Regions from separate parts of the Lactobacillus sp. PSON genome, predicted to be linked through region 1. Evidence: riboswitches for the same ligand, from Rfam matches in the RefSeq annotation. Region 1 holds a riboswitch; the other holds the start of a gene.

What was found. Region 1 has a riboswitch for thiamine pyrophosphate ahead of ACTHPI_RS03745 (ECF transporter S component). Riboswitches for the same ligand answer to the same signal wherever they lie in the genome.
Region 2: another riboswitch for thiamine pyrophosphate. It lies ahead of ACTHPI_RS08960 (ATP-binding cassette domain-containing protein); the one in region 1 lies ahead of ACTHPI_RS03745 (ECF transporter S component).

What each region holds. Positions count from the first base shown of each region.
Region 1 is NZ_JBQXFW010000004.1:113,657-129,160, reverse strand. It holds gene ACTHPI_RS03780 (streptococcin A-M57) at 4-537, shown strand; gene ACTHPI_RS03775 (hypothetical protein) at 789-1,709, opposite strand; gene ACTHPI_RS03770 (amino acid ABC transporter permease) at 1,777-2,433, opposite strand; gene ACTHPI_RS03765 (amino acid ABC transporter permease) at 2,447-3,079, opposite strand; gene ACTHPI_RS03760 (transporter substrate-binding domain-containing protein) at 3,080-3,928, opposite strand; gene ACTHPI_RS03755 (amino acid ABC transporter ATP-binding protein) at 3,942-4,679, opposite strand; gene udk (uridine kinase) at 4,990-5,619, shown strand; gene ACTHPI_RS03745 (ECF transporter S component) at 5,672-6,256, opposite strand; TPP riboswitch at 6,309-6,399, opposite strand; gene ACTHPI_RS03740 (ABC transporter ATP-binding protein) at 6,431-8,218, opposite strand; gene ACTHPI_RS03735 (ABC transporter ATP-binding protein) at 8,211-9,944, opposite strand; gene ACTHPI_RS03730 (MarR family winged helix-turn-helix transcriptional regulator) at 9,941-10,384, opposite strand; gene ACTHPI_RS03725 (hypothetical protein) at 10,499-11,071, opposite strand; gene ACTHPI_RS03720 (DUF4097 family beta strand repeat-containing protein) at 11,125-11,910, opposite strand; gene ACTHPI_RS03715 (histidine phosphatase family protein) at 12,043-12,612, shown strand; gene ACTHPI_RS03710 (ABC transporter ATP-binding protein) at 12,710-14,455, shown strand; gene ACTHPI_RS03705 (YdcF family protein) at 14,549-15,504, shown strand, end outside.
Region 2 is NZ_JBQXFW010000010.1:23,861-39,364, reverse strand. It holds gene ACTHPI_RS08985 (iron-sulfur cluster biosynthesis family protein) at 1-134, opposite strand, end outside; gene ACTHPI_RS08980 (SLC13 family permease) at 312-1,412, shown strand; gene ACTHPI_RS08975 (LemA family protein) at 1,526-2,086, shown strand; gene htpX (zinc metalloprotease HtpX) at 2,104-2,994, shown strand; gene ACTHPI_RS08965 (helix-turn-helix transcriptional regulator) at 3,028-3,969, opposite strand; TPP riboswitch at 4,093-4,187, shown strand; gene ACTHPI_RS08960 (ATP-binding cassette domain-containing protein) at 4,213-5,580, shown strand; gene ACTHPI_RS08955 (energy-coupling factor transporter transmembrane component T family protein) at 5,582-6,235, shown strand; gene ACTHPI_RS08950 (hypothetical protein) at 6,256-6,678, opposite strand; gene ACTHPI_RS08945 (hypothetical protein) at 6,749-7,390, opposite strand; gene rlmH (23S rRNA (pseudouridine(1915)-N(3))-methyltransferase RlmH) at 7,433-7,912, opposite strand; gene ACTHPI_RS08935 (S1C family serine protease) at 8,326-9,561, opposite strand; gene ACTHPI_RS08930 (MBL fold metallo-hydrolase) at 9,636-10,433, opposite strand; gene ACTHPI_RS08925 (two-component system regulatory protein YycI) at 10,454-11,284, opposite strand; gene ACTHPI_RS08920 (YycH family regulatory protein) at 11,287-12,627, opposite strand; gene walK (cell wall metabolism sensor histidine kinase WalK) at 12,617-14,470, opposite strand; gene yycF (response regulator YycF) at 14,534-15,250, opposite strand; tRNA gene ACTHPI_RS08905 (tRNA-Lys) at 15,393-15,465, shown strand.

The DNA of each region.
Region 1 (15,504 bases):
TTTATGAATAAAACAAAATCACAATCAATCAAAATCATTAAATTATTAATGGTTTTTACTATTATTTTAGAATTATTTGCGACACTTTCAAGTAATGTATATGCGAGTGATTCAGTACAATCTCAAGATGTTGATACTGTAGCGACAGAATTACAAAAAATGTTTGCTCATGGCGTAAGTCAAGAAAATCTTAATAAATATGCTAAAGAAAATTTTAGCAAACAAGAGTTACAAGCAGCTAGTCGCGAATTAGATGTTAATTATTTAGCAAATACTAGTTCAACTACATATTCTCCATTCATTTCAATGTTCAGTTGGAATAGTATGGGCAAGTGTATGTACAATAAAATTAAAGATGAACTTTTTGCAATGGTAAATGTTGGCGTTATTGTTAAATACGCAAAGAAAAAGGCTTGGAAAGAGCTAGCAAAAGTAGTAATTAGAGTTGCAAAAGGAGCTGGTGTAAAAACAAACGCTATTCTTGTAGCAGGTCAGTTAGCCGTTTGGGCAGTAGCATGTGGTATGGAGTGGAATTAGTACACAAGAGATATGGGTAAAAATTTAATAGATTTTTTTATCACCTACCTACTTTTATTTTTATACTACTTACTAGATATGCGAGTCCTCAACCTTCAAACATTTATAAGACCTATGTTGATGAGCTTTGTTTTAATTTTCATAGGAAAATCTATATCATATTTTTGTAAGAAAAAATAGAGTTTAAACTATATAGTATATGTATAAAAGGCTTAGTTTTGAATTTAATCAAAATTAAGCCTTTTTATTAATTATTTATCTTTCAAAAATCCAGCCTTATTAATTAAACTTGCTAATTTATTAAAAGCGCTGTTATCTGGGAAACGTTTCTTCAAATCTGTTAACTTTTCTGCGGCAAGTTTTCTTACTTCACCAGCCTGTCCTTTCTTTTCTAAGGCCTTAGCTAAATCATTAGTCTTAGTTAAAAATTTACGTTCATTCAAACTTTCTCTTAAAAATTCATCATCAACGTCGCGCAAAAGCAAGTTGCCATCTTTATCAAAACGATACCCACCCCACATATGCTGCTTAATGGGTGACATCGGCGTTGAATCTACATACATCAATCTTCCTACCATATGATGAGTAGCAGTAATGCCAAGGGTTACTGGATCATAAATATCTACATAGTTATAAATTTTTGTTCTTAATTTTGCTGCAACTCGGCGCTGTTTTTGAGTTAAAAGAAGCCAAATATTGGTTCCTTCATATAAATATGCGCCATAAATAGAACTTGGATGGTGACAATTAGCCAAAGCATATTGCGCATTAATCGAGCCTAAAGAATGTCCATAAATATAAAAATGTGCTTTAGGATATTTATTAATCGTCTTATTTAAAAGTTTAGCTGCAGAATTTAATTGGCTAGGAATTTTCTTTTCATTATTAACAAGCAATGATACTAAAATTGGTAAATTCGTCTTAAGCCACTCATCCCGCCAAGTGGTCGGATTACCTTTTAAAAAGCCATATGAGCCTTTATATAAAATCGTAACTTCATTTTGATTCGTAATTACAAAAGCTCTTAAGCCATCTTTTTCATAAATAGAATCTGTAACAATTCCAATAAAGTGACCACCAATTTCAATTCGGTCACCTAAGTTTAAATTTTGATATGACTTTTTAGTTAATTCTATTCGTTCTAGGTCTGTTAATTGCAAATTTGCATCCATATTTAATTTCCTTACAAAAAAATACTAACTACTTTAACTTTAACACGTAGTTAGTATTTTTTGATATTTAATCGTTTGAAAACTTCTTTTGTAAGTAAGATGCAACCATTGATAAACAGAAACAAACTACAAAGTACATCACTGCAATAATCAAGTACATTGGAATCATATAATTAGTATCTTGACTATAAACGATTTGTGCGTGATAGAGAAGTTCCGGCAAGATAATAATCGTTGCAAGAGAAGTATCCTTAACTAAGGAAACAAATTGTGATAAAAGCGTTGGAATCATCTTCATTAAAGCTTGTGGCATAACTACATAAAACATTGCTTGTAAGTATGTCATACCATTACTTCTAGCACCTTCCATTTGACCAGGATCAACTGCTCCGATACCAGAACGAACAATTTCAGCAATCATTGCACTTTCAAATACAACCAAAGCTATAATCGACGCAACAACTGCGTTGACCCTAATCTGCATTGCTGGCAATCCAAAATAAGTAAAGAAGATTATTAAAAGAAGCGGCAAGTTTCTAATAATATCCACTATAAAGCCAACAATCTTTGATAAAATTGGAACTTTAGAATATCTAATTGTTCCTAAAACAAGTCCAATAATAAAACTTAATGCAATTGAAATAAGTGAAACATAGATTGTAACCCACAACCCGTCCAGGAGGAAGCGGAAGTTAATCCATGAATATGCATGTGAAAAATCCATCTAAATCCTCCTTTTATTTGTTTTCTAAGTGTTGCATATAATATGACAATGGCAATGTCAAAATCAAGTAGAATAATCCTACAATAATGTAAGTTGGAATTGTTTGGAAAGTACTTGATGCGATAACATCCCCTTGATACATTAAGTCAAAACCTGCAACAAAGGCTAAAACACTTGAATTTTTAATCAAGTTAACAAATTGATTACCTAATGGTGGAATGACAATTTTAAAAGCTTGCGGTAAGATAACGTAACGCATTGCTTGCCAATAAGTCATACCATTACTTCTAGCACCTTCCATTTGACCCATTCCAACTGATTGAATACCAGCACGAACAGTTTCTGAAATAAAGGCAGAAGTATATAAAGTTAACCCAATTGTACCTGCCGCAAAACCACTCATTTTAATCCAAAATTGTGGAATAACTAAATAAAAGATCATCGCAATAACTAATAATGGGATATTACGGAATATTTCGATATAAACACGGGCAACCCCACGCCAAAATTTATTTGGCATAGTTTCTAAAATGGCAAAGACGGTTCCAATAATCAAGCTAAAAATCAAAGCCAAAACACTACACAAGATAGTATTCCAGAAACCAATCAAAAAGGTTTGCCAATTATTAACCAATAATGACCACATTTATCTTTCAGCCTCCTTTATACTAAATCCTGGGATACCATCAAACCACTTGTGCATTAAGCGATTATAGGTACCATTTTTCTTGAGTTCATTAAAAGCCTTATTAATTTCACTAGCCATTTTAGTCTGTCCTTTATCAACAGCAATACCGTATGGCTCATGAGTAAAGGCACCTCCGACTACTTTGTAGCCCGGATTTTCAGCAGCAATACCTGCTAAAATACCATTATCAGTACTCATTGCCTGACCTTGACCAGCCTTAAGCGCTGTAAAACATTGCCCATAGTCATCATATTCAAGAACACGAGCTTTTGGAGCAAACTTATGAATATTTTCTACTGCTGTTGTTCCCTTAACCGCTACCACAACTGTGCCAGACTTATTTAAGTCTTTGACTGATTTAATTGAGCTCTTTTTTGATACTAAAAGAGATTGTCCAGCATTAAAGTAAGGTTCTGAAAAAGTAACTTGCTTTTTACGCTCTGGTGTAATAGTTACAGTAGCCATCAAAGCATCTACATTACCATTTTTTAAAACTGGAATCTTAGTTTTAGAAGTTGTCTGGAATAACTCAGCTTTAGCGTTTTTTCCAAGCATTTGCTTAGTGATTGCCTTAGCTAAATCAATATCAAATCCAACTAACTTATTTTCTTTAATATCCATGATACCGAATAAACGAGTATCATTTCTAACGCCCCAGATAATCTTTTTGCTTGCTTTTACTTGGCTATAAACTTGATCTTTTTTTGGTTCAGCTTCACTATTACCGTAACTTTCACAAGCACTTAGTGAGATTGCTGCTAATAAAAAAAGGATTGTAAGTCCAAGTTTTTTCCGTATTTTTCGCATAAGAATACCTCGGCTAATTTGTAATAATTTTACCTAAAAATTCTTGTGCACGTTCAGTATTTGGATGAGCAAAGAATTCTTCCGGCTTGCGATCTTCCAAAACATGACCTTGATCAAAGAAAATTAAACGATTTGCGACTTCTCTTGCAAAGCCCATTTCATGAGTAACTACTACCATTGTAATGCCTTGTTCAGCAACAAGTTGCATAACATCTAAAACATCCTGAATCATTTCAGGGTCAAGAGCACTAGTAGGTTCATCAAACAAGATTACTTTTGGATGCATTGCTAAACTTCTAGCAATGGCTACACGTTGCTGTTGACCACCTGATAAATTACGTGGAAACATATGAGCTTTGTTTTCAAGACCAACTTTTTTAAGAAGATCCATTGCAATTTCTTCATTTTCATCTTTAGGACGATTCAATACGACACGCGGTGCTAATTCGATATTGCCCAATACAGTATGATTTTCATACAAATTAAAGTGCTGGAATACCATTCCGACATCCTTGCGGATTTTATTAATATTAGTCTTCTTATCTGCTAGATCATAACCATTAACGATCAGCTTACCACTATTAATTGGTTCTAATCCATTCATTGTACGAATAAGCGTACTCTTACCAGATCCAGATGGTCCAATAATTGAAACGACTTCGCCTTCATTGATAGTTAAGTTGATATCCTTTAAGGCATGAAATTTACCATAGTATTTGTCAACATGATGGAATTCGATAATTGGTGTCATGTTTTACATCCTTTCATACATAGCGTTAATTTATATTTTACCTTTTTTTCACAAAAGTGAAAAGTGCCTTTTTAATTAAATTCCACACATTTTTATATCATATACCATAAATGGTTAGTAAATTGCTGAATTATATCAAATAAATAATTAAAAGTGTTCGATATTTCTGGTACTTATTTGTTGATTTCTATCTTAAATATTCGTTAAATTAAATATTACACAATTTTTTTATTAAAAAATCAATTAGAAATGTTGTCATAGCGCGATTTTACAGGTAATATTGGTAAGGATATATTTTAAGGAGTAAAAAATGACAAATCTTGATAAACCTGTGATTATTGGAATTACTGGAGGATCCGGTAGCGGTAAAACCACTATCGCCCATAAAATTGCTGAAGAGTTTGATGATAATGATCGAATTACAATTATCACTCAAGACTCTTACTATAAGGATAATACTAACATCCCTATGGAAGAGCGAATGAATATTAATTACGATCATCCTAACGCTTTTGATATGCCGCTTCTTGAAAAGCAATTGGGAATGCTTTTGAAGCGTCAAGCAATTGAAATGCCAACATATGACTTTACTGCACACACTCGAAGTGATGAAACAGTTCATGTAGAACCTGCAGATATCATTATTTTGGAAGGAATCTTAGTTTTATTTAATGAAGAGATTCGTGATTTAATGGACATTAAAGTTTATGTTGATACAGATGATGATATTCGCTTCATTCGTCGATTAGAACGTGATATGAAGGAACGTGGTCGTTCACTTGACTCTGTAATCAATCAATATATGGATACAGTTAAGCCAATGTATCATCAATTTATTGAGCCTACTAAGCGCTACGCTGATATTATTGTTCCAGAAGGAGGAGCAAATAATGTAGCAATCGATATGCTCACTACTAAGGTTGAATCAATTTTAAGTTAAAAAATAGAGTGGTTTTAAGACCACTCTTTTTTTATGAAATAATTTTGTGTTATTAATCTATATCTAATTTAGGTTTTAAAGCACGATCAAATGAATTAGTAATTAATTTTACTAAAATCCCATCAAAAATAATGGCGGAAATCATCCCAGCAATAAACATAATAACTTGTAAATTAGTGCTATATTTATACCAACCATAAATAAAATACTGCGGAATATAGCCACCTAAATTCGCACAAAACGCTCCAATCAAAACACTCTTCCAAGTGAATTTTTCATAGTGTGATTTTTTAGGGAAAAAACCAATTTCATTGCTTGCTCCTTGAATTAAACCTTCTAAAACAGTCAACACTCCCCATTGACCACCTATTGCCATTTCAACTATCGACGCTATTACTTCTCCCAAAACCCCAGAACCAACAGTTGGCACAAAATACATTGCAAGCGGTGCTGCCATATACCAAAGTCCAGAAAAAATCATATCCATCACTGGAGCATATCCAGTTGGAAGCATAACAAACTTAGCTAAATTATAAATATTATTAAAGCCATAAGTATAGATGATTCCCATTAAAATTCCGATTAAGGCAACTAATATGACTGATTTAACATCCCATTTTGATGATCTAGTAAACATAAAAAGCTCCTAACTAAACTATCAAATAAGCCAGCTAGGAGCATTAAATAATATTCGCTTCTTTTCACTTCCCTTGCGCAAGTATTATCTTGTTCAGGTTCAAAGGGTATCGTCTCAGCTAATTAGCACCCCTAGTGACTTAATTATTATGTAACGCTTTCATTATAACACAATTTAGTCAAACGACATCTGGTTTGTGTATAAATCATAGTAAAAGCCATGTTCTTTTAGAAGTTCTTGGTGATTCCCTTCTTCAATTACCTTTCCATCTTTCAAGACAACTATCTTATTAGAATTTAAAATCGTCTTAAGACGATGAGCGATAACAAAGCTTGTTCTTCCTGCAATTACTGCATCCATAGCCTTTTGAATTTTAGCTTCTGTCACTGTATCAACGTTAGAAGTAGCTTCATCTAAAATAAGAAAAGTTGGATCCGTTAAAATAGTTCTAGCAATTGAAAGGAGCTGTTTTTGCCCAGTAGAAAAAATCGTATTTTCATCAGAAACTTGGGTGTCATAATCTTGGGGCAAAGTCATAATAAAATCATGAATCTGTGCTTCTTTGGCTGCACGAATTACTTCCTCACGGCTAGCAGTAGGCTTTCCATATCTAATATTATCTTCAATCGTTCCAGTAAATAAAACTGAATCTTGCAACACAATCCCAACATTATCTCGAAGAGACTTTAATGTAATATCTCTGACATCTACTCCATCAAACAATACATGTCCTTTATTAACATCATAAAAGCGATTGATAAGATTCATAATTGTCGTTTTCCCTGAACCAGTTGGTCCAACTAAAGCAACAGACTGGCCTTTATCCACTGAAATATTAACCCCATGTAAAATTTCTTTGTCTGGAGTATAACCAAAGTAAACATTATCTAGTTTTACTCCGTCCTTAATTTCAGTTAAAACTTCACCATCAAGTTCTGGATTTTCTTCAGCTTGTTCTTCTACAGCATTAAGTCTGCGACCTCCAGTAAGTGCTAGCTGAATCATAGAATAAATTGAAGTAAGCTGAGTCAAAGGCTGGAAATAAGTCTGAGAATACTCTACAAAAGTTACAATTAATCCCAATCCTACTGCTTGACTAACCTGTCCTGAAACAATCATCCATGCTCCACCTGCAATAACAATAGCTAAATTAAGCAAAGACAATCCTTGTAACAATGGGAAAAGCATTCCTGAATAAAATTGTCCATTAAACATTGCATTGCGAACTTTATTATTATAACTTCTAAAACCTTCAATTGATTCTTCACGCAAACCATTAGCAATAATTACTTTTTGACCATTAATTTGTTCATTAATATAGCCATTAAGATCACTAATTTCATCTTGTTGCTTATCTAAATATTTGCGAGCTTTTTTCATAATGATAATACTAATTATCAAAATAAAAGGTGTAGTAGCTACTGTCATAGTTGCCATCAATGGGTTTACAACATACATGATAATAATTGTCCCAATGAAAAGCGTACCTTGAGAAATAATCTCAAAAACTGCATTATTCATTGCATTAAAGATATTATCAAGGTCTGATGTAAATAATGAAAGGAGCTTTCCGTCCTGATGAGTATCAAAGTACTTAATCAGCATTCTTTGAAATTTTCCAAATAAGTTTTCACGCATATCATTAGTAGAATCTGCATTGAACTTAGACATAACCATCCAAGCAATAAAAGTAGAAGTAATACCTAACGCATAAAAACCTATCATTAAGCCTAATGCCTGATAAAAGTCATTTAAATGACTTTGCCCTTTGAAAGCCCCTGCTACAAACTTAGTCAAACTTGATACAGCATTTCCCAAGAAAATTGGTGCAATTACTTGTGTTGCTGTAGAAATCAACCCCAAGACAATCACAACCGTGATGCCCTTCCAATATGGCTTAAGATAACGAGCAAAATAGGCTAAAGCTTTTTGAACATTGCTTTTTTCTGGAGCTTTATTCATTCATTTCACCTCTTGTTTCTTTTGCTTTTTGGCTATTATAGATTTCACGATAAACATCAGAAGTTTTAAGAAGTTCATCGTGAGTTCCCATAGCCACTAACTTACCCTCATCTAGCACTAGAATCTTATCAGCATTTTTTACAGACATAATTTTTTCAGCAATAATCATTGTTGTTGTATTCTTTAAATCATGTTCTAATGCTTCTTGAACTAATTTTTCACTTTTAGCATCAAGCGCAGAAGTTGAATCATCTAAAATTAAAATTGGTGGCTGATTTACAACTCCACGTGCAATTGAAAGACGTTGTTTTTGTCCACCAGAAAAGTTAGCTGATCTTTCTTCTACTTCATGATCAAATTCATCTGGATAGCGTCCAATAAATTCTTGAGCTTGAGCAATTTCTGAAGCTCGTTTCAATTCATAATCTGTTGCATCTCTTTTACCTTGGCGCAAATTAGATGCAATTGTTCCTGAAAAAAGAATCGCTTTTTGTAAAACTAACGAAACTGTATCACGTAAAGTTTTTTCACTAACTAATTTTAAGTTTTTTCCGCCAATTTTAATTTCACCATCAGTTGGATCATATAGTCTGGCAATAAGCTGAGCTAAAGTTGATTTACCAGATCCAGTTGCTCCAACTACACCTATCATTTGATGAGGTTCAATCTTAAATGAGATATCATGCAAAGTTTCATCATTACCATCTGGATAAGTAAATGAGACATGGTCAAATTCAATAGAGCCATTCAACTCTTCTTTAGGTGCATTTTCGTCAAATTTAACATCAGCTTCTGTTTCAAGTACTTCTGCAATTCTTTTAAGAGAAACATTCCCACGTGAAAAAGTCATCAAAACCATTCCACCAATTAAAATAGCAAATAATAAAGTTAAAATGTAAGAAACATATGGACTTACAACAGTTACATCACTTGGATAAGATTTAATACTTGTTCCTACTAATAAAATTACCAATGAAATCACCAAGTATGCAATCAACATAAATGCTGGCATAATTGCTGAAAACCAATATCCGATTTTGATGTTTAAGTCATTTAAATAATCCGATGTTTTATTAAATTTTTTAATCTCATTATTTCCCTGATTAAATGACTTAACAACTCTCATTCCCTGTAAATTTTCTTTTACTCGAGTAGAAATCTGATCCATTGTTTCTTGAAACTTATTAAAAAGACTGGTCATATTTTTCATAACCCAAGTTCCAACACTTAAAATTAAAGCTAACATTAAAACTGGCGCCCACCAGTAGCGTGGAATTGTAATAATTGCTAAAACAAATGAACCAACTAAAATTATTGGAATTCGCAAAAGTTGCATAAATAGCGTCATCATCATATTCATAATTTGATTCATATCATTGATTAAACGCGTAGTTAATGAACCGGTTGAGAATTTTTCAATATTCGCTAGAGAAAAACTTTGAATTTTACTATAAGTTTCTTCACGTAAATCACTAGTTACTCCTTGAGCAATCTTGGCAGCATAATAAACGTTAAAAATCCCAGCAACAATTGCAATTATTCCCAAAATCACTAACCAAATTCCATCACGTAAAACTCTTGACTGATTATTAGCAAGAAGTGCTTTTTGAATATCTTCGAGAACACGCGGTTGCCAAAGAGTTGAGAAAGCTGAAACTAATATAGCAATTACAGCTCCAATGATTTCTTTTTTGTAATTTTTTAAATGCGGTTTTAATATTTTCACTTATTTTTCCCTTCTTCCTTCAATAATTTCCAAAAAGTATCGCTCCATTCACAAGAAAGCTTGGCTAATTGTGCCATTTTTTCCTTTCCCATTGAAGTAGCAACTTTAGTCTCTAACTCAATCAATGGCGTCATTTTTTCTTGAGCATACTTTTTTCCTTCTTCAGTAAAAGAACAATATTTTTTTCTTTTATCATTATTATCTTTGATTAATTTTACATATCCTAAGTCTTGCAAACTTCGAATACCCTTATTTATAGATTGCTTAGGCAAATCACTTAAATTTACAAGTTCTTTTTGAGTTAACCCTTTATGAATTAATAATTCATATAGAATAATACTCATATAATCTGGTAAATTATTTTGACTATCCCATTCACTATAAGCCTTATTCGCACGTACTATTGCAAGATTTATTTTTTCGGTAGTATTTACTTTCATACTTCACATCCTTCTTCATTTAATTTAGTCCATACACATACTTTGAAGATTTTAGTATGTGCAGGGACTATTGTCAAGACAAAAAAATAACTCATAATTAGTGAGTTATTTTTACTATTTTAATTTTGAAAAATCATACTTACGATACTTAACTGCTAAATCGGCTTTTTTAAATAAAGCTCCATGGATTTCACGATCACCAAAATCATACGCTAAAAATAAGCATTGCTGTCCTTTAAATTCTCCTAACATATAAATAATATCTACACTACCTAGTACATCACGGATTCTAAGAGAACTGCGACCATTTATCGTATCAACTTTACCAATTGAAATATTGCCAGCATATTGCTTATTTTGCTTTTCAGAATTATGATCCAACTTAATGTTTCCAGTTTTTTGATATACTACAGAATCATTAACTAAATGCTTTGTAATTACTAACTTACGAGCACTTTTTGAAAACTCATCACTTCGATACCAACTACCGCGAAACTCACTGGGAATTGTCATCAAACTAAGACCGGGATATTTTTTAGAAGTATCTATTTTCTTGGATTGAATTGATTTTTTATGAACGGTACTAGTACTAGAGCTTCTTGTTGAAGTATTATCTTGTTTTAAACTAGGTTTAGAACAAGCAGTTAAAGAAAGTAACGTAATAAATAATACAATGAATTTTTTCATAGCTTTGTCCTTATAATTGCGAATTGTCTTACACAATTATAAGAAGAAGTTGATTATTTTACAATATTATCACCCTTCATTGTCTTCATTGTAATAAAGTTATCAAATTGAGTATTTAATTCAAGGTGTCCTTGACGAGTTTCTTTAAACAACTTGTTAGTTCCATCAAGTGTATCCAAACTATAGCCATAGCCATCGCCCATAACACCTTCTACTTTATTATCACCATCACTATTTCTAATGAAGTATTTGCCATTGAACTTGCTGTCCCAAATTCTGCAATCACCATCAATCAAGTTAATGGAGCCACCTGTTAAGTTCATCCGCTTCATATAAGCATCCCCATCATCTAATTGAATTGCTACATTGTCAAGATCAGTATTATCAGCTTTGAAGTCACCATCAAGAACATAGATCTCACCAGATTTAATATTGCTGTCCTCTAAGTCAACATCACCGCTGCTACTCTTAATATACATATTTGCAACAATTAACTTTCTTAACTTAAAGTCGCCCTCAATTGATGAAAAGTTTAACTTATCAATTTGTGCTTCTCTTGGAATAGTAACTTTAACTCCTAAATCATAACGATGATTTAAGTCGTAAGTTACATTAATTTCCTCACGATTGTTTTGTTCAATATTCATAATATCGCCAACAAGTTCGACTTTTGGCATTTCTTCTTTAATACCCTTATAAATAACTTCAAAGCGATCACCATTTTCGATACGAATATCACTTGAAAGCAATCTAATATTTAATGAATCAAAGCTTTCAGTCGTTAAGCTTTTCTTAATGATATCTTCGTCTGTAATTCTTCTTGTCTTTGCATGTACCATGATTTTAACCTCTCCTTTTCTGAAATCGATTTCACCTGTAACACTTTTATTATAGTTCACTTTGCGTCAAACACCCATCTTAACGACTTCTGTACTATAATGAAGGCAGAGACAGTAACAGAGGTGATATTTATGACAAAATTATTTTTAATGCGTCATGGCGAAACTTATTTTAATAAATGGCATCGAATTCAAGGCTGGTGCGATTCTGCATTAACTCCTGCTGGAGTTAAACAAGCAAAAGAAATCAAGCAATATTTTTCTAAAAATAATATTCATTTTGATAAACGCTATAGTTCAACTTCTGAAAGAGCGTGTGACACAATGGATATTATTTGCGAAAATGCACCATACTTAAGATTAAAAAGTTTAAAGGAATGCAACTTTGGAAAATTTGAAGGAAGTAGTGAGCGGCTAAATCCTCCTTATCCATATGGTGACTTCTTTAAAAAATATGGTGGCGAAAGTGAAAAAGATGTTCAAACGCGTATGAATTCAACTATTCTTTCAATATTATTATCTAGCGATGAGGAAGATAACATCTTAATTATTTCACATACAGGAGCGATTCTTAATTTTCTTCTCAGTGTTAATATGAATCCACAAGTAGTTAAGGATCAAGGATTTAGTAACTGTTCTGTTTTGGAATTTGAATTTGATAGTCAAAAACTAAAATTAAAACAAATTATTAATCCTAGCTAAAAAAGCGCGAAAAAATCGCGTTTTTATTTTGTGCAAAATTTTCTTTAGTCTATAATTAGGTATCTAACTATAGAAAAAGGAGATTTTTATAAATAGAATGACTAATACAAAAGTTGAAAAGACAACTGAAAAATTTAAATTTCGTGACTTTTTTAAATTAATTAATCATGCACATCCTCGCTATTGGCAATTATTTGTTGGTGTTTTATTAGGATTAATTGCAACTGGAGCTAATCTTTTAGTGCCACAACTTGCACAAAAACTTATTAATGGTTTTAAACATTTAAACTCTGGTATTATTACATTAACAATTATTATTTTTATTGGTGGGATTTTAATCAGTGCATTATCAGGATTAATACTGGGAATTTTTGGCGAAAATGTAGTTGCGAATTTACGTAAGCTCTTATGGAATAAACTTCTTCATTTACCTGTAAGTTATTTCGATAATACTAAAACTGGAGAAATTTCCTCACGTCTTGTCAATGATACCTCTCAAGTCAAAAACTTACTAGCTAACACATTACCTAATGCAATGACTAGTATTTTGCAATTTTTTGGTGCTTTAGTTATTATGTTAGCAATGGATTGGCAAATGACACTAATTATGTTTATCGCAATTCCAATTGTAATGCTTGCTATGCTTCCAGTAATGAAACAATCTCGAAAAATTGGTAAAGTTCGTCAAGATGAATTAGCTAATTTTTCAAGTGATTCTACTAGTATATTAAGTGAAATCCGTTTAGTTAAATCTTCTAACGCAGAAAATAAAGAATTAAATACTGGAAACAGTAGAATTGAATCCTTGTTTAATATTGGTAAAAAAGAAGCTTGGATCAATGCTATTACTCAACCTTTAACCAACATGTTAATGACGGTTCTTTTTTTAGGAATTCTTGGTTATGGTGCAATTCGAGTAATGAGTGGATCTCTTACAATGGGTGCATTAATTTCATTTTTAATGTATATTTTTCAAATTATGTCTCCTGTTTTAATCATCAGTCAATTTTTCAATGAACTTTCAAAAACTAGCGGCTCAACTCAGCGTATTAAACAAATGCTAGATGAAAAAGAGGAAGTAGCCCAAGATAATAAAATTGATGAAATATCAAATAAAACCCTAGCATTTCATAAGGTTAACTTCTCTTATGAAGATGGAAAACAAATTTTGCATGACATTAATTTAGAAGCAAAACCAAATACTGTAGTTGCTTTTGCAGGTCCATCTGGTGGTGGTAAAAGCACAATTTTTTCACTAATTGAAAGATTCTATCAACCAACTTCTGGAAAAATTACAATTGGTACTGAAAACATTGATAATCTTGATTTAGTTCATTGGCGTAAGCAAATTGGTTTAGTGGGTCAAAATTCAGCCGTCATGCCTGGTACTATTCGTGAAAATCTAATCTATGGTTTAGATCGTGAAGTTAGTGATCAAGAACTGTGGCATGGACTTGAAATGGCTTATGCCGATAAGTTTGTCAAAGAAATGGAAGATGGACTTGATACTCAAATCGGTGAGCGTGGAATTAAACTTTCTGGCGGTCAACGTCAACGTATTGCTATTGCTAGAGCATTTTTAAGAAATCCTAAAATTTTAATGCTTGATGAAGCAACTGCTAGTCTTGATTCCGAAAGTGAAGCAATGGTACAAAAAGCTTTGAATAGTTTAATGAAAGACAGAACCACATTAGTGATTGCTCACCGTCTTTCTACTATTGTTGATGCAGATAATATCTATTTTATTGATCATGGAACTGTTTCTGGACATGGAACACATGAAGAATTAGTTAAATCTACTCCTCTTTATGCAGAGTACGTTAAAAATCAATTCAAAAAATAGTAACAAATGATAGCTAAAATTTAGCTATCATTTTCTTTGTAATGCAAATTCAGGTAAAATTTTCTATAGAAATATTTCTTTATGGAGGAATTTATGTTAGAAGTTCTACTAATTATCTTAAGTATTTTTCTAATTTGCTTTGTCAGTTTTATTTATGTTTTAAAACATGAGCGACGAACTCTTTGGGCTGGGATGACTTTTACAGCATCATTATTTACCTTTGCCTTGCTAATTTTTATTAGTTTAATGGATTTAACTGATATTTATTCAAAAAATCACCCTTGGTTAATCTCAGTGTTTTTATTAATTTTACTATCTATTTTAGCTTTTATTGCAGGAACAATTTTAGTTTTAATAGGAATGTTTATTTATAATGGAATAAAAATTATTCTTAAAGAAGGTAACCATTGGACAAATTATCTTTCTTTAGGATTGGGAATTTTATTTATTCTTGTTTTATTCATTTATCCTAATTTTGGTCATTTTTATATTAATGACTGGGTTACTTATGTATACATATTCATACTATTAACTACCCTTTACTTTATTTATATTATGATTATGTACACTTTTACTGCTTGGATAAATTTAGTTAATCCTAAAAATCCTCATTTAGATTATGTTGTAGTTTTAGGAGCAGGACTTCTTCACGGTGATCAAGTTTCACCATTGCTAGCTGCAAGAATTAATCGTGGAATCGAAATTATGAAAGAAAACCCCGGCTCAAAATTAATCATGTCTGGTGGACAAGGCGGTAATGAAACTATTCCTGAAGGAGTAGCAATGGCAAAATATGCTGAAAAATTAGGTATTTCCAAAGATAAAATAATTATTGAGAATAAGTCTAAAACTACATATGAAAATATAATGTTCTCGCACAAATTAATGGGTCCAAATTCTAAGTTTTGTTTAGTTACTAATTCTTACCATGTATACCGTGCTTTAGTTTTAGCTAAAAACCAAGGCTTAAAATGTATTGGCTATGGTGCAAAAACTAAATGGTATTTTACTTTAAATGCTTTTATTCGTGAATTCATTGCTTATGTTGT
Region 2 (15,504 bases), on a different contig from region 1:
CAAGTTCCACCAAGCTTTGAATACTTATTAGATCCATCATTAAGTGCCAAAAGAACAACTTGGCCTGGTGACACATGTTTTTTGATAATTTCAGCTGCTTCTGGTTTAATATTCATCTTTACTTCTTCAGTCATGTTTTTCCCTCCTAAAATGGAATTTTCTTACTTGATATTAGCAAGAAAGCGTTTTTTATGCAAAAAATATGCTTTTTCGAGTAATTTTTATAAATTAAGCATTGCAAGCATTGCCAAAAAGGCTCAAAATGGTAAATAGGGTTTTTAGACGATTGTAATATGTGAGGGGGACCTTTTATGACCGTCTTGAAGAATATTGCTAAAGATAGAATCTTACAAATTACAGTATTAATTACTGTAGTGAGTCTTTTTTTTGCTAGACCACGACTAGCTGATATTAATTTTCATACATTATGGTCAGTGGCGGCAATGCTTACAATTATTCAAATATACGCTTATTTGCACGTACTAGATGTATTGGCATATAAATTAACTAGTATCGCTGATAATACACGTAAATTAAACATGCTATTTACGTTATTAGCAGTTATTTCTGGTATGTTTTTGGGTAATGATATTACTTGTTTAACTTTAATACCGTTATATTTAAATATAGCCAAGAAATATGATTTGCCACAGATTTTACCAGTTACCTTGATTGGTATGGGTGCTAATATTGGAGCTGCTTTTACTCCATGGGGAAATCCACACAATATCTTCTTAGTTAGTCGATATGATGTAAACGCTGTGCAATTTTTTGCATGGTCAATTCCTTATTTAGTAGCGTCTATGATAATTTTAGGGATTATTTTCTTATTTATCCCTAAAGAAAAAATACCTGTTCAGAAAACTGAAAGTATTAAAATTAGCTGGCGTCCAACTCTGATTACTACAGCCGTATTTATCTTTTTCTTCTTTGGTGTTTTCCGAGTTGTTAATATTGTCTGGCCAATGCTTTTAGCAATTGTATTGGCACTTTTGATTAATCCTAGAATAATGCTCAAGATCGACTATGCCCTACTTTTAACTTTCACTGGTTTCTTTATTTTTATCAGTGATATTCAACAAATTCCAGCAATTGTGAATGGAATCCATATGATGGTTGGTTCAGAAATGTCAACATACTTTGCTTCTATTATTACAAGTCAAGTTATGAGTAACGTTCCATCTACTATTTTGGTTGGTAAATTTACTACATACGCTGAAGCACTATTTCTTGGTTCTAACATTGGTGGATTTGGTTCCGCAATCGGTTCAATGGCAAACATGCTAGTTCTTAAGACTTTTAACCAACATGCTAGTGTAGATAAGACTAAGTTCTTTATTGATTGGTCTATTATGCAATTTATCGGATTAATTATCTTGACTGCTGCTGGTTGGATTTTACTATTAATTTAGAAATTTTTAAGCAATAAAAAAAGATGCCTTTAAAGCATCTTTTTTTATTGCTTAAAAATTATCAAATTAGTATAATTTCTATAACAAAATTTATCTATACAGGAGGAAAAATTATGTCACCCTTATTATGGATTATCCTTATTATCGTTGTCTTAATAGTAGCTATCTATATTACTACTTACAACGGACTTCAAAGAGCTAAAGTTTATACAGATGAAAGTTGGAGTCAAATTGACGTTCAATTAAAACGTAGAAATGATTTAATTCCTAATTTAGTTGAAACTGTTAAGGGCTATGCAAAACATGAAAGTGAAACCTTTGAAAAAGTGGTTCAACTTCGTAATCAATTAACACAAGTTCCAAGTGGAGACAGAGAAGAGACACTTAAAGTTTCTAATGAAATAACCGATTCACTTAAAACAATTTTTGCATTATCTGAAAATTACCCAGATCTAAAAGCTAACCAAAACTTCTTAAAACTTCAAGAAGAGTTGACTAATACAGAAAACAAGATTGCTTATGCTCGTCAATTGTACAACTCAAGTGCTGCACAATATGATCAAAAGTTATTAACTTTCCCATCAAATATTGTTGCCAAAATTCACGGCTTCAAGAAGGTTGATTACTTAGAAACTCCTCAACAAGAAAAAGAAGTTCCAACAGTTAAATTTTAATTTATAGGTAAAACAAAATGTTATACCAACAAATTGCACGAAACAAACGCAAGACTGTCATCGTTATGACAGCCTTTGTCATTATTTTAACTTTAGTAGGTGCAGGATTTGGCTACTTATTTAGCAACTCTCCTGGCGTAGGGATTGCCATAGCCTTTTTTGGTAGTTTAATTTACATGTTCATTGTCATGCAAAATCCTGCAAATATGGTTATGAGTCTTAATCACGCTCAAGAGATACATGAATCAGACGATCCAGAGCTTTGGCATATTATAGAGGATATGGCAATGGTCGGACGTGTCCCAATGCCTCGAGTCTTCATTATTCCAGATTCTAGTCCGAATGCCTTTGCCACGGGACGAGACCCGGAACATAGTGCTGTAGCTGTCACACAAGGTTTACGTGATATGATGAATCGTGAAGAGTTAGAAGGGGTTTTAGGGCATGAAATTTCCCATATTCGCAATTATGATATTCGTCTATCAACCATCGCTGTTGTTCTAGTTGGAGTAATATCATTTATTTCTGGAATGGCTAGTCGCTTTATCTGGTGGGGCGGTGGACGCAGTCGAGATGATGATGATCGTGAATCTAATCCAGTTGAGATGATTTTTAAAATTATTGCTATAGTATTTGTATTAATTTTAGGTCCACTTTCAGCAAGTCTTGCACAAATGGCACTTTCACGTAACCGAGAATATTTAGCTGATGCTTCTTCAGTCGAATTAACTCGGAATCCTCAAGGATTAATTTCTGCTCTTCAAAAAATTGAGGGCAGTGCTCCAATGAAGCAAGCAGATAGATCAAGCGCTGGAATGTATATTGAAAATCCATTTAAGCATAGCGGTTCTTTATTTGATACTCACCCACCGACAGAAGACAGAATTGCTAGACTTGAAAAAATGTAAACAAAAAACCATTTCCTAGGAAATGGTTTTTTGTTATCTCAAATGAATACCAGCATCTCTAAATAATTCTTCTCGCATAGCTGCTGGAGTTATTTGGTAATAATCATTGAACTTTTTATAAAAGAATGACTTACTTGAATAACCAACTCTTGAAATAATTTCTTTTAAGGAAATATCAGGTTGTGCAAGCAAAACTTTTGCTTCTTGCATTCGTCTATCATCAACATGATCTACAAAACTCTTCCCTGTTTTTTGTTTAACCATATTAGAAAAGTAATTTGGATTAAAACCGAAATATTTTGCAGTTTTAGATAATGAAATATCCTCAAAATTATTATCAATATAATTATCGAGAGCCTTTTTCTCAAATTTAGTCTTATCAAGACTCGTTGAAGAAACCATACGCTGATTACGAATTGAAATAATCAACATCACAGTTAGTTCAGCACCAATTAAAGCTCTTGTAAATAACTCCTCATTAAGATACCCATCAATAATATGACGCATAATTTGAGATGGACGAGTTAAAGGACTGTTCTTCATCCACAGAACATGTTCTTCACTTAAGCTTCGAGCAATTTTATCAACTATTGCTTCCTCTTCAATACCCTTACAAGCAAAATCGTTAAAAAATTTTCTATATTCAAATCCTGGTTGAAACTTAAATTTTGTAATTAAAGCATCTTTTGACTGATTAAGTACGGAATATTTGCTATTTTCTGTAAGTAATAAAACACTACCAGACTTCAAATTCAGACTTTTTTCACCACTCTTAATCGTTACACTTCCATTAACAACGTAGATAATCGTTGAAACATCCATTCGGTAATGATGAACGTCAGTATCATGATTTTCAAGATAGATGGTAAACAAATCAAAATTTTTATTGCCTGCCTCAAGCTTTACTTCATTACTTCCAGTCTTATCCGCTTTAAGTACACTCATAAGGTACTGATCCAACGCAACAGCTGTCATATGTCCATCCTTTCTATTTCTATTAAATATAACACTATACTTATATTATATATCAAAAGTTGATATTATTTTAGTGTAAGAGCTTACACTGTTGTAAAATAGACATTTTATATGATATTTTCTATAATTGTCTTGAGGGGTGCTATAAAATAGCTGAGAATATACCCATTGAACCTGATACAGATAATGCTGTCGCAGGGAAGATACTATTTTATACGCCGCCTAACTTAGGAGGCTTTTTTTATGAAAAATATCAAAATTAATAATTTGTCTTTTGGCTACGAAAAAGATAAAAATATTCTAAAAAATATTAATTTAAATCTAGAACCTGGAAAATTTTATTTATTATCCGGTCCTACAGGATGCGGTAAAAGTACACTTTTAAAATTGCTTGCAAATCTATATCCAAAACTAGCTGGACAAGTTTCATCAGGAAATATCAATCGAAATCATTCAACTTACGCCATGATGTTCCAAAATCCTAGTCAGCAATTCACCATGGCTACTGCCAGAGATGAAATTATTTTTGCATTAGAAAATTTACAAAAATCACCTCCTGAATATGAACATCGTCTAAAAATTGCCACAAAGTTTGCTCAAATTACACACTTATTAGATCAAGATATCTCTACAATGTCAGGCGGTGAAAAACAGCGCGTAGCTTTAGCAGTCTTAATTGCTATGGATGTTGATTATTTAATTTTAGATGAACCATTTGCAAGTTGTGACCCTGAATCTCGCATCTTTTTAATAAATAAGTTAAACCAACTCAAGAAAAAAGGAAAAACCATTATTTTAAGTGACCATAATTTAAATGATTATCAAAAAATCTGTGATGAAATTTTACAATATCAAAATAATAGTTTTGTCTTCCTTTCAAAATTAGAAAAAGCCAAAATACTTAATCAGGAAAATACTCAATTAAGCCTTAACTTCTCATTACCTTCAAAAAATGACAAGCCAACTTTTGTTTTAAATAAAACTTCCATTAGTCAAAATCGTTTATTACTAAATCAAAAATCTTTAAGCATCCCCCAAGAAAAAATCACCTTAATTACTGGTGCTAATGGAATTGGTAAAAGTTCCTTTTTTAAAGTTTTGACTAAAATGAATCCATATTCTGGTTCAATTAAATATCAAAATAATGAAATTTCTAAATTAAAATCACGTAAATATCTTCTTCACGTTGCACAAGTTTTTCAAAATGCAAGCGATCAATTCTTAAAAGTTACAGTTGAAGATGAAATTAATTTAAGTAAAAAGCTTTGCAAAAACAATTTCTTTTCAGATAAAAAAATCCAGGAAATGCTTAAATTATTACAATTAGATACTCATCTAAATCAAGTTGTCTATTCTTTATCTGGTGGTCAACAAAAAAAGCTACAAATTTTATTAATGCTTCTATCTGGTCATGATGTACTTTTATTTGATGAACCACTTAGTGGCCTTGATAAAAATTCTAGTAAAATTATTTTGCAACTAATCAAAGAAACTCAAAAAGAACTCCATCAGACCATCTTAATTATTAGTCATCAACTTCAAGAAATGGATAAATGGTGTGATTACCACCTTGTATTTGCCAATCGACAATTAACTTATGTGGAGAATTAATATGAATCCTAGCTTAAAATTTATCCTTGCTTTTATTATTTCCCTGGAAATATCACTCAAGGCAAGTTTAACTACTAATCTAATTATTATCGTTGCAATTTTAATTTATTTACTATTAAAAAAAATTAAGCCAAAATACTTGTTAAGTATTTTAGTTGCTCCTTTTATTGCAGCTTTTACGATTTTTGCTACATTATATTGGTTTTCACCTCATCCAGATAAATATTTTGCTTGGGTTTTATCAACGCGTATTTATGTCTATGTTCTAACAATTTCTTGTGTAATGATTGATACTAGTGCTGTGGAATTTGCTAGGTCATTAGAACAGAATTTACATTTACCAAGCAAGTTTGCTTATGGTGTTTTAGCAGCATTAAATATTGTTCCGCAAATGCAACAAGCTGTTAAGAAAATTCGAACCAATGCCATGATGCGCGGACTCTACCTTTCATTTTGGTCACCGCAACTTTACTTTAAGGCAATTATCGTTGCATTAAACTCCGCAGAAAATTTGGCACAAGGTATGCAATCTCACGGCTATCAAGAAGAAGCATTAAGATCAACTATTGTAAAAATACCATTAACCAAAAAAGACTGGATAATTTTTATCACAGTCTTAATTCTAGTTAATATTTTATTATTCTGTACATGTTAGTTTTGGAATTTCTCCAATAACTATTTAACTCTATTCAACCATAGAATTCCTAAACCTAGCAAAACAAATAATTCTGGTAAAATAAAGCTTTCCCAATCAAATGGTTTCTTCCACAAAACAATAAGTGCAATAATACCTATTAATTCCAGCATAATTCCCAGCTCACGTCTATTTTTCTTATTAAAATTACGCGGAATTTTCATAATCAAACTAATAACTAAACTAACAGCCCCGACAAGCACTAATAAGCTTGCGATAAAAGTCAACACTGATGAATTTTGATAATTTTGCCAAATTGGAATGCCGCAAATAAATAAAGCTGCTCCGCAAATCAAAAAATCAATACTCATTGTCCAAAGCGTCAGATCAAATCCTAATTCTCTGGCACAAAAATACGATATTCCAAAGCCGATTATTACATTTAAGATAACGATAATTAGCATTTTTCTAGTCCTCCGTTATCCTCATTGTACAACAAAACCTCCACCCATAATTTGAGTGGAGGTTTTAGTATTAATAATTCAACACAGAAGCTACACCAACTTTAACTATTTCAGCTTTTGAAGCTGGACTAGCTTTTTTGCCTTTTTGCAATTGTTTAACAGTGAAGTGGCCCTTCTTATTTTTCAATTCTTTAGCAGGAATAAAGACCTTGGTAGTCTTAGAACTAGTTTTCTTAGTCAAAACTTTATTTCCTTGGAAATACATTACTAAGTTGTTATTTGGAATTGTGTTGAAAGTATAACTTATGCCCTTCTTAGTTCTACCTGATTTAATAGCAACTGGAGTTTTGGCAGCGTAGTTATTTGATGTAACCTTACTAATTGGCGTTACACGTTTACCTTTGCTGTTTACTGCATATATGGTGAATGGTTTGTAACCCACAAACTTCACATTAGCAGTGAAATGACCATTATTAACTTTAGCGATTTTAACTTTTTTACCGTTATAATTGATAATAACTTTTTCACCTTTGGTAGCTAAACCAGAGAAGTTAAGTTCTTTGCTTTTTGTATCATATTTGATCTTTAATTTTTGAATCTTAGCTTCGTCAACTACTCGATTACTTGTAGCATTCACTGTTTGAGTCGATACACTAGTTGCGCTAATTCCTAATAAGACAGCGCTAGTTAACAAAATAAATGATTTCTTCATTTTATGCCTTCTTTACAGTATCATTTATTCCATTATAATACTTTATTTATGATATGGACTTCCACTATTAATCATGAAAGCTCGATAAATCTGTTCAATTAATACCACACGCATCAATTGATGTGGCATGGTAAGTTTACCAAAACTAATCAAATCATCAGCGCGCTTATTAACCGCCTCACTAGTTCCAAGACTACCTCCAATTACAAAAGTAATATCTGAATGTCCATAAGTTGCCAAATCTTGAATTTCTTTAGCAAATTCCTCGCTTGGTCTTTGCTTACCCTTGATTGCTGTTACATAAACATATTCTTTGTCCTTTATTTTGGACAAAATTCTTTCCCCTTCTATTTTTTTAACTTGTTCATCTTGAGCAGCACTTAATTTTTCAGGAGCTTTCTCATCTGGCACCTGGACGATTTTTACTTTAGCAAAACGGCTGAGTCTTTTTTCATATTCAGCAATCGCATCTTTAAAATATTTTTCTTTTAGTTTTCCAACACATACAATTTTAATATTCATGCTTATAGTATACCACGGCTAACTTTTCCACATTAGTTATGAAACAATATTTCTATATTTAGTGTTTATTTAAATTTAAGTACTATAATTAGTAGTCTATTCTTTATCTATCAGTAAATAATACCAATAGATAGAAAATTATCAGTAAATTTCGAACATTTATTTTAAATGCTATTTAGTTAGTCTTTATAGCCCTTACATATAATTACTATTGAGATAAATTATGAGATTATATTCAATTATTTTTTAAAAAAGCACATATTATTATCCACAATTCACAGAGTTATCCACAGATTTTAGCACAATGTTATAAATATGTATTTATTTTACGAATAATCAGATGTTACACAATATTTTTGTTAAGAAAAAAGAGTCTGCTATTAAAACAGGCTCTTTTTTAGTTGTTAGTCTAGTTAATTTCCTTGAAGTTTAACCTTAATATCTTGATTCTTACCATTTCTGTTAACTGTAACAGTTACAGTATCGCCAACTTTATGAGTATAAAGAATACTGTGAAGTGATGCAACATCGCTGATAGTTTTACCATCGACTTTAGTAATAACATCCTTAGTCTTAAGACCAGCCTTAGCTGCTGAACCATTACTTTCAATTTGAGCAATATAGATACCATTCTTAAGTTTAGAATCAATATCCATTCTAGAACGATATGCTTCTGGTATTCCATCAAGTGCAACAACTCTTACACCAAGCTGTGGACGGGTAATTTTACCCTTCTTAACTAATTGGTTAACAATAGTTACTACTTCATTAGAAGGAATAGCAAATCCCATTCCTTCAACAGAAGTACCATCAGTCGATTGTGATAACTTCATTGAGTTAATTCCAATGACTTGACCTGCTGAGTTAACAAGAGCACCACCTGAATTACCTGGATTAATTGCTGCATCAGTTTGAATAACTGTTTGTTGATTTGAAGAAGTAGTAATAGTTCTACTTGGTGCAGAAATTATACCTTGAGTTACAGTTGAAGCATATTCACTGCCTAGAGGAGAACCTACAGCAATTACACTTTGACCTGCTTGAAGAGTCTTAGAGTCCCCAAATTCAGCTACTTGAGTTACATATTTTGCATCAATTGAAAGAACTGCTAGGTCTGTTGTAGCATCAGTACCAACAATTTTGGCTTTTACAGTTTTACCATTTTCAAGCATAACTTCAACAGCATCACTACCTGAAACTACGTGATTATTAGTTACAATGTAACCTTTACCATTTGACTTCATATAAACAACCCCGGAACCTTCACTATAAGTTTCAAGTTTGTTGCTCTTCTTGCTACCAGAAGAATCATCACTTCCACCAAACAAACTATAAATACTATTTGATGAAGTAGATGATTGACGCTTTTGATTAATTACAGAAACAACTGCACCCTTTACTCTGTCATAAGCACTTGTCATAGTTCCACTAGTTTTAGCGCTTGATTTAGATAATTTGGAGCTTGTAGAAGAGATGCTAGTTTGAGCTTCATTATTTGAGTTTTGATTCATATGGTCGAGCACAGCATATGATGCTCCACCACCAATAAGACCTGCAACTACACCTACAATTGCAGTCTTTACTAAAATATTATTATTTTTCTTTTTTTCACTAACTCGTTTTTGTCTATTTGGATCTTGATTTTCCATAAAACTATCCTCCTGATTAACAATAATCATACTAGCTAAATTTGAAATTTATATGAATAAAGTTTGCAAAAATACTAAATTTTAACTAGCTCCGTAGGAATCTCTGGATCAGTATCCAGAATTTTTACATCGTTATCTAAATTAGCATCTCCATCTACTAACATTTCCATTGCCGTCTCATGAGCCAAATATTCTGTATTGTTATGACTACTTCGATGTGCCAAAAAAATATGTTTAGTTTTTGGACAAACAATATCAAGTAAAGCTTGTGCCGCATCTTCGTTGGATAAGTGACCAACATCTGATAAAATACGTTGCTTTAAAGACCAAGAATATGGTCCTTCTCTTAACATCATAGTATCATAATTGAACTCCATCATGTAGGCATCCGCCTCCTTAATTACTCCTTCAACATCTTGAGAAACATATCCCGTATCAGTCAAAAAAGCAATTCGTTTACCTTCACTTTCAAATACATAATATTGCGGATCAGCAGCATCATGACTTGTAGCAAACGCTGTCACATCCAAATCTCCAAACGTTTTAGTTTGTCCTGGCTCAATTATGTTCATCTGCTCTACAGGAAGTTTACCTATTTTTTTACTTTCTAATAAATAATTCCAAGTTCCACTATTAGCAAAAGCATTTACTTGTGGATATCTACGCATTAATACTCCTAAACCACCACTATGGTCAGTATGATCATGACTTAAAAATGCCATATCAATATCTTTAATATCTACTCCTACTTCAGCTAAAAGTTCACGTGTTTTTTTACCAGATAAACCCGCATCCATTAATATTTTATGTTGCTTAGTAATAATCAAACTAGTATTACCAGTAGATCCACTTGCTAAAACTGAAACTTGCACTTAGTATTTTCCTTTCCAAATTAATTTTTTTCAACATTATACGAAGTGTTATTTTGCAGCATTTGTGCAGTATAAGCATTAACACGTTTCATTGTAATATTTTTAGTTGTTTTATTCTCCACCCACACAAGCCAAGTTGGCAAGAAAATAATGCTTCCTTTAACATCAGTCAATTTAGAATACCCCAACTTAACCTTTATCACTTTAGAGTTATTAACAATTTCACGATCAGTATACATTGCTCTAACTGCATGCCATGGACTAATCGTTGACTGCAATTCTCTAACTGAACTAATTGGTCCCAAATATGACATGGTATAATTAGTGATTTGTCCATCTTGAACAGTAATTGTCAATTGAGCATCATTATCATAAATTTGCCCATAATCTGAATTTTGTACAAAAGTATAATTATTTTCCCCAGACATATCAGGTTCATATCTAAACTGTTTACCATATGGAACATTTTTGGGATTATTTTTAAATTTTTCCAATTGTTTTAAAATTTCTTCGTGCTTACCTTTAATATCAACTTCTTGTTTAGGTGTAGCATATAAATTATTATCACTTTTTGAATAATGTGCATCCATATTAGTTAAAGAACTAACTTTACCTGATAAATAGTTGCGATTTTTCGCTGCTAAATAATATCCCGAAGCTTGTTTATCAGATAATTTTTCTGGTAAATCTATTCCATCTGCTCGCATTTCTGAACGAATATTGGTTGTTGAAGTATTATTTGCCCCGGCTGTACTCAGATTAACTGGTGAGCGCAAAATCTCAACCCCTAAATAAATATCTATTAAGGCAAAGACAATTAAAAACAACCATTCAATTCTTTTATGATCCATTTTTACTTCACCTCATCTGTAGAAACTTCTTCAGTCTTCTGAAATACACTTATATCCTGCTTAAGCCAGTCAGCTTCACTCTTCCATTCACCAAATGCCTTAATGTAATAAGTAGGTACTAAATTTACCAAATTATCATGACTTTGATCACTCTCAACTTTAAAACCTACCATAATTCGTTCAATTTCAGATTGATGTAAACCATGCTTAGAAAGCGTAGAAATCATATCATAAGTTGATTCTAAAGTTTGTGTTTGCCCATCAAATGGAATTGGAATTTGAAAATTTGTACTGTTAAACGCGACTGTTACAGAATCTGATGAAAACTTAGTATCAACTTGTAAATCATGATCATTCAAAAATACTGGTATTCCTTCAATATAGTTGGTATAACGAACACTATTCTTGTCAGCATCAAAAAAGCGCAAATCTTGTTCAGTTAATCCTAACCTATGTACATAATATATACTGTCAAATAAACGATTAGTTGCAGTTGGCACTTTAGCTTTTTCATAATGAGTATATAAATAATCATGATGATTATTTTCGCCAGATTGGGGCACTCTTAATCTAGTATAGTAGTTATAGGAATATGTCGTATGTCCATTTTTATTAGTACGACTAGTTACTCCAGATGTTCCTAAAAGGCGAGATACAAAATATGAATCTGATTGAGTTGATGTAAGATAACTATAAACATTCCAGTTTTCAGATTTTGAATAAAACGCTGAATACCCAGATTTTAATCTTACAAAATTAACTGCTTCTTTATTTTTAGCAATTTTTACGTAATGACGTAAAGTATCAAAATTCGCTTTTTTCAAGTTTATTCGATATAAAGAAGTGTTTTGATCATTACCAAGGTAGAGCCATTTGTTAGTTTTCGGAATAAAAATTCTATTAAACTCACGATCTCCTTTTTGCATCTTAGTTTTAGTAAAAAGACCAAAGGTAATTTCATCGGGATAAGACAATTGAATAAAATCTGGATTATTTAAGATATTTTCATATTTTTCTCGAGCAGAGCTAACCTTTTTTATTCCATTTTCTGCTTTAACATTTTGCAATTCTTTAGAAAATTCAAATGGCAAATTATTTTTTGAATCATATAAACGATATAATTTTCCATCAACAAAGCCATAAGCATTAGTAGGAATATACAAATCATACAAAGACTTACTATTACGCGTTCTAGATTGTTGGCGCGTTAATTGCGACTGATTAATATGACTAAAGCGCTGATCACTAGTCATAATAAAAATCCAAAGAATAATCGAGAGAATGATAACGAATACTGTAGCAATTTCTAAAAATAAATCACTAAACTTAAATTTAAACTTCATCCCAATCATCCTCCTCACTCATTGGTTCATATGGAAGCGAAATGTAAAAAGTTGAACCGCGTCCCTCACTACTATCCGCCCAAATTCTACCATGGTGGGCTTCAATAATTTCTTTAGCAATTGCCAATCCTAATCCTGTTCCTCCTTGAGCACGTGAACGAGCCTTATCTACTCTATAAAAGCGATCAAAAATTTTACCCAAATCTTTACGAGGGATTCCTAATCCTTGATCAGAAATACTTAAAATAACCCTACCTTGGCTTTCATTAAGTCTAACGGTTATTACACCACCATCTGGGGAATACTTAATAGCATTATTCATAATGTTATCAATAACTTGCATCATTTTGTCTGTATCAATTTCAACCCAAATAGCCTGTTTGCCTAATTCTCGCTTAATTGTGTATTTTTTCTTATCACTTTTATTTTTATCATTTTTTACAATCATATCAAAACGATTTAAGATATGAGCCACAAAATCATTTAAGTTAACTAATTCTAATTCCATCTTAGAAGTTCCACGATCCATTCTAGAAAGACTAAGTAAATCATTAATCATTCTAATCATACGATCAGTTTCTTCTTGAGTTACTTTTAAAAATTTAGGTGCAATTTCAGGATCTTTCCACGCACCTTGATTTAATGTGTCAATGTAAGCACTCAAACTAGTTAACGGAGTTCTTAATTCATGCGAAACATTAGAAACAAATTGTCTTTGCATGTTTTCGTTTTTCTGTTGTTCAGTTACATCATGGAGTACACAAACACTACCAGAAACAAAACCTGTTACACGCTTAATTAATGAAAAGCTAGCATGTAAAATCATTTCATCTCTAGTGCCTTGATTAACTGTAACAACAATTTCTTTTTGATTAGAAATTATTTCCTGTGAAGACTCATTTAATCCCAAAACTTCTGAAATTGGTTTATTAACAATAGCTTTCTCAGTAGTATTTAAAAAGTTCAAAGCCATTTGGTTAACAATCGTGATATTACCATGTCTATCAGTAGCAATTACTCCATCGCTCATATGTGACAAAACACTATCTAATCGGCGTCTTTCACTATCTGATTCTTCCTGAGAACGTTCTATTCTTACCGATAAAGTATTGAATGCTTTTCCTAATTGACCTAACTCATCATTTGAATAAATTTTTACTTGGCTTGAATAATCCCCATCTGCAATATTTAATGCTTGATCTTGCATTTCTTCAATTGGTCTTGTTATTGCTCGAGAAATAACTAAAGATAAGATTGCACCAAGAATTGCTGCAATTAATGATGTAACTAAAAACATCATAGAAGTATTTCTTAAAGTTTGAAATACATTTTGCATACTTGCCTTTACATAAACAGCTCCTATAATATTAGTAGCACCTGTTCCACTTGTTAAAGGCGTAATTTGAATCATATAATTACCATTATCATCAATTATTTTAGTAAGCGGACGTCCTGTAGAAGTAACTTGTTTTACATTATTGTTATTAACACGCTGTCCAATTCTACTACGATCATTAAAGCTAGAGACAGCACGAATAATATCCTTATTATCAACTACAATGATTTCACTAATTGAATCATTGCTATAATCATTAATAATTCGACTTAACTTATCATTTGTTCCCTTATTATCTTTAGTTAATTGGTTTGCTAATTGGCTTGTAACCACATTTTGAAGTTGAATTGATGATTGAAAGTTTTCAATACTACTTTGTTCAAGCTGACGTGTAAAATACGCCCCAATCACTTCAATTGTTGCAAGCAACATTAACATAAATACTACAGCTAACTTTGTATTAATTGAATTAAAGGTCTTTTTTATTTTATTTACTATTTCTTTCATTTTTATTTTTACCCAAAAACGCAAAAAAGAAAGCCACAGAAATTAAAACTGTGGCTTTCTTAATTATTCTTCGGTTGGTTGCTTTACATAATAGCCTACGCCACGACGAGTTACCAAAATTTGCGGTTGAATTGGATTATCTTCAATCTTTTCTCTAAGTCGGTGTACTGTGACATCTACTGTACGAACATCACCAAAATAATCATATCCCCATACTGTTTGTAATAAGTGTTCACGAGTCATAACTTGACCCATATGTTGAGCTAAATAGTAGAGAAGTTCAAATTCACGGTGAGTAAGTTCAATTTTTTTACCATTTTTTTCAACAATATAAGCATCTGGCATAATAACCAAATTGCCAATAGTAATATTTTTATCAGTTTCTTTTTGACTTGCAGCTTCTGCTTTTTTAACAATGTCACGACGACGCAAGTTTGCTTTTACACGAGCTACTAATTCACGATTAGAAAACGGCTTAGTTACATAGTCATCAGCCCCCATTTCAAGACCTAAGACTTTATCAATTTCAGTATCTTTTGCAGTTACCATAATAATAGGCATATCATGAGTTTGTCGTACTTCACGAGCAACTTCCAAGCCATCTTTTTTAGGTAACATCAAATCCAAAATCATTAAATCTGGATCATATTCGTCAACTTTTTGTACAGCCTCTTCACCATCATAGGCTGTGTCGACATCGAAGCCTTCCTTAGTCAAATTAAATTTAATTATATCGGAAATCGGCTTCTCATCATCGACGACAAGAATCTTCTTTGGCATGTCGATGCCTCCTTTGCCCTTTTATTATACTGGTTTTTACTCAATTTAACAAAAAAATCAAAAAAATTATAAAAAAAGACTTGCATTTTATTTCATTTCATTGCATAATAATATCTGTCAGCTGGTGAGCTGATAAAAATATGGGTGGCTAGCTCAGCTGGCAGAGCAACGGACTCTTAATCCGTGGGTCCAGGGTTCGATCCCCTGGCCACCCATCACGAAGGCACTACTGAGGTAGTGCTTTTTTGTATCTT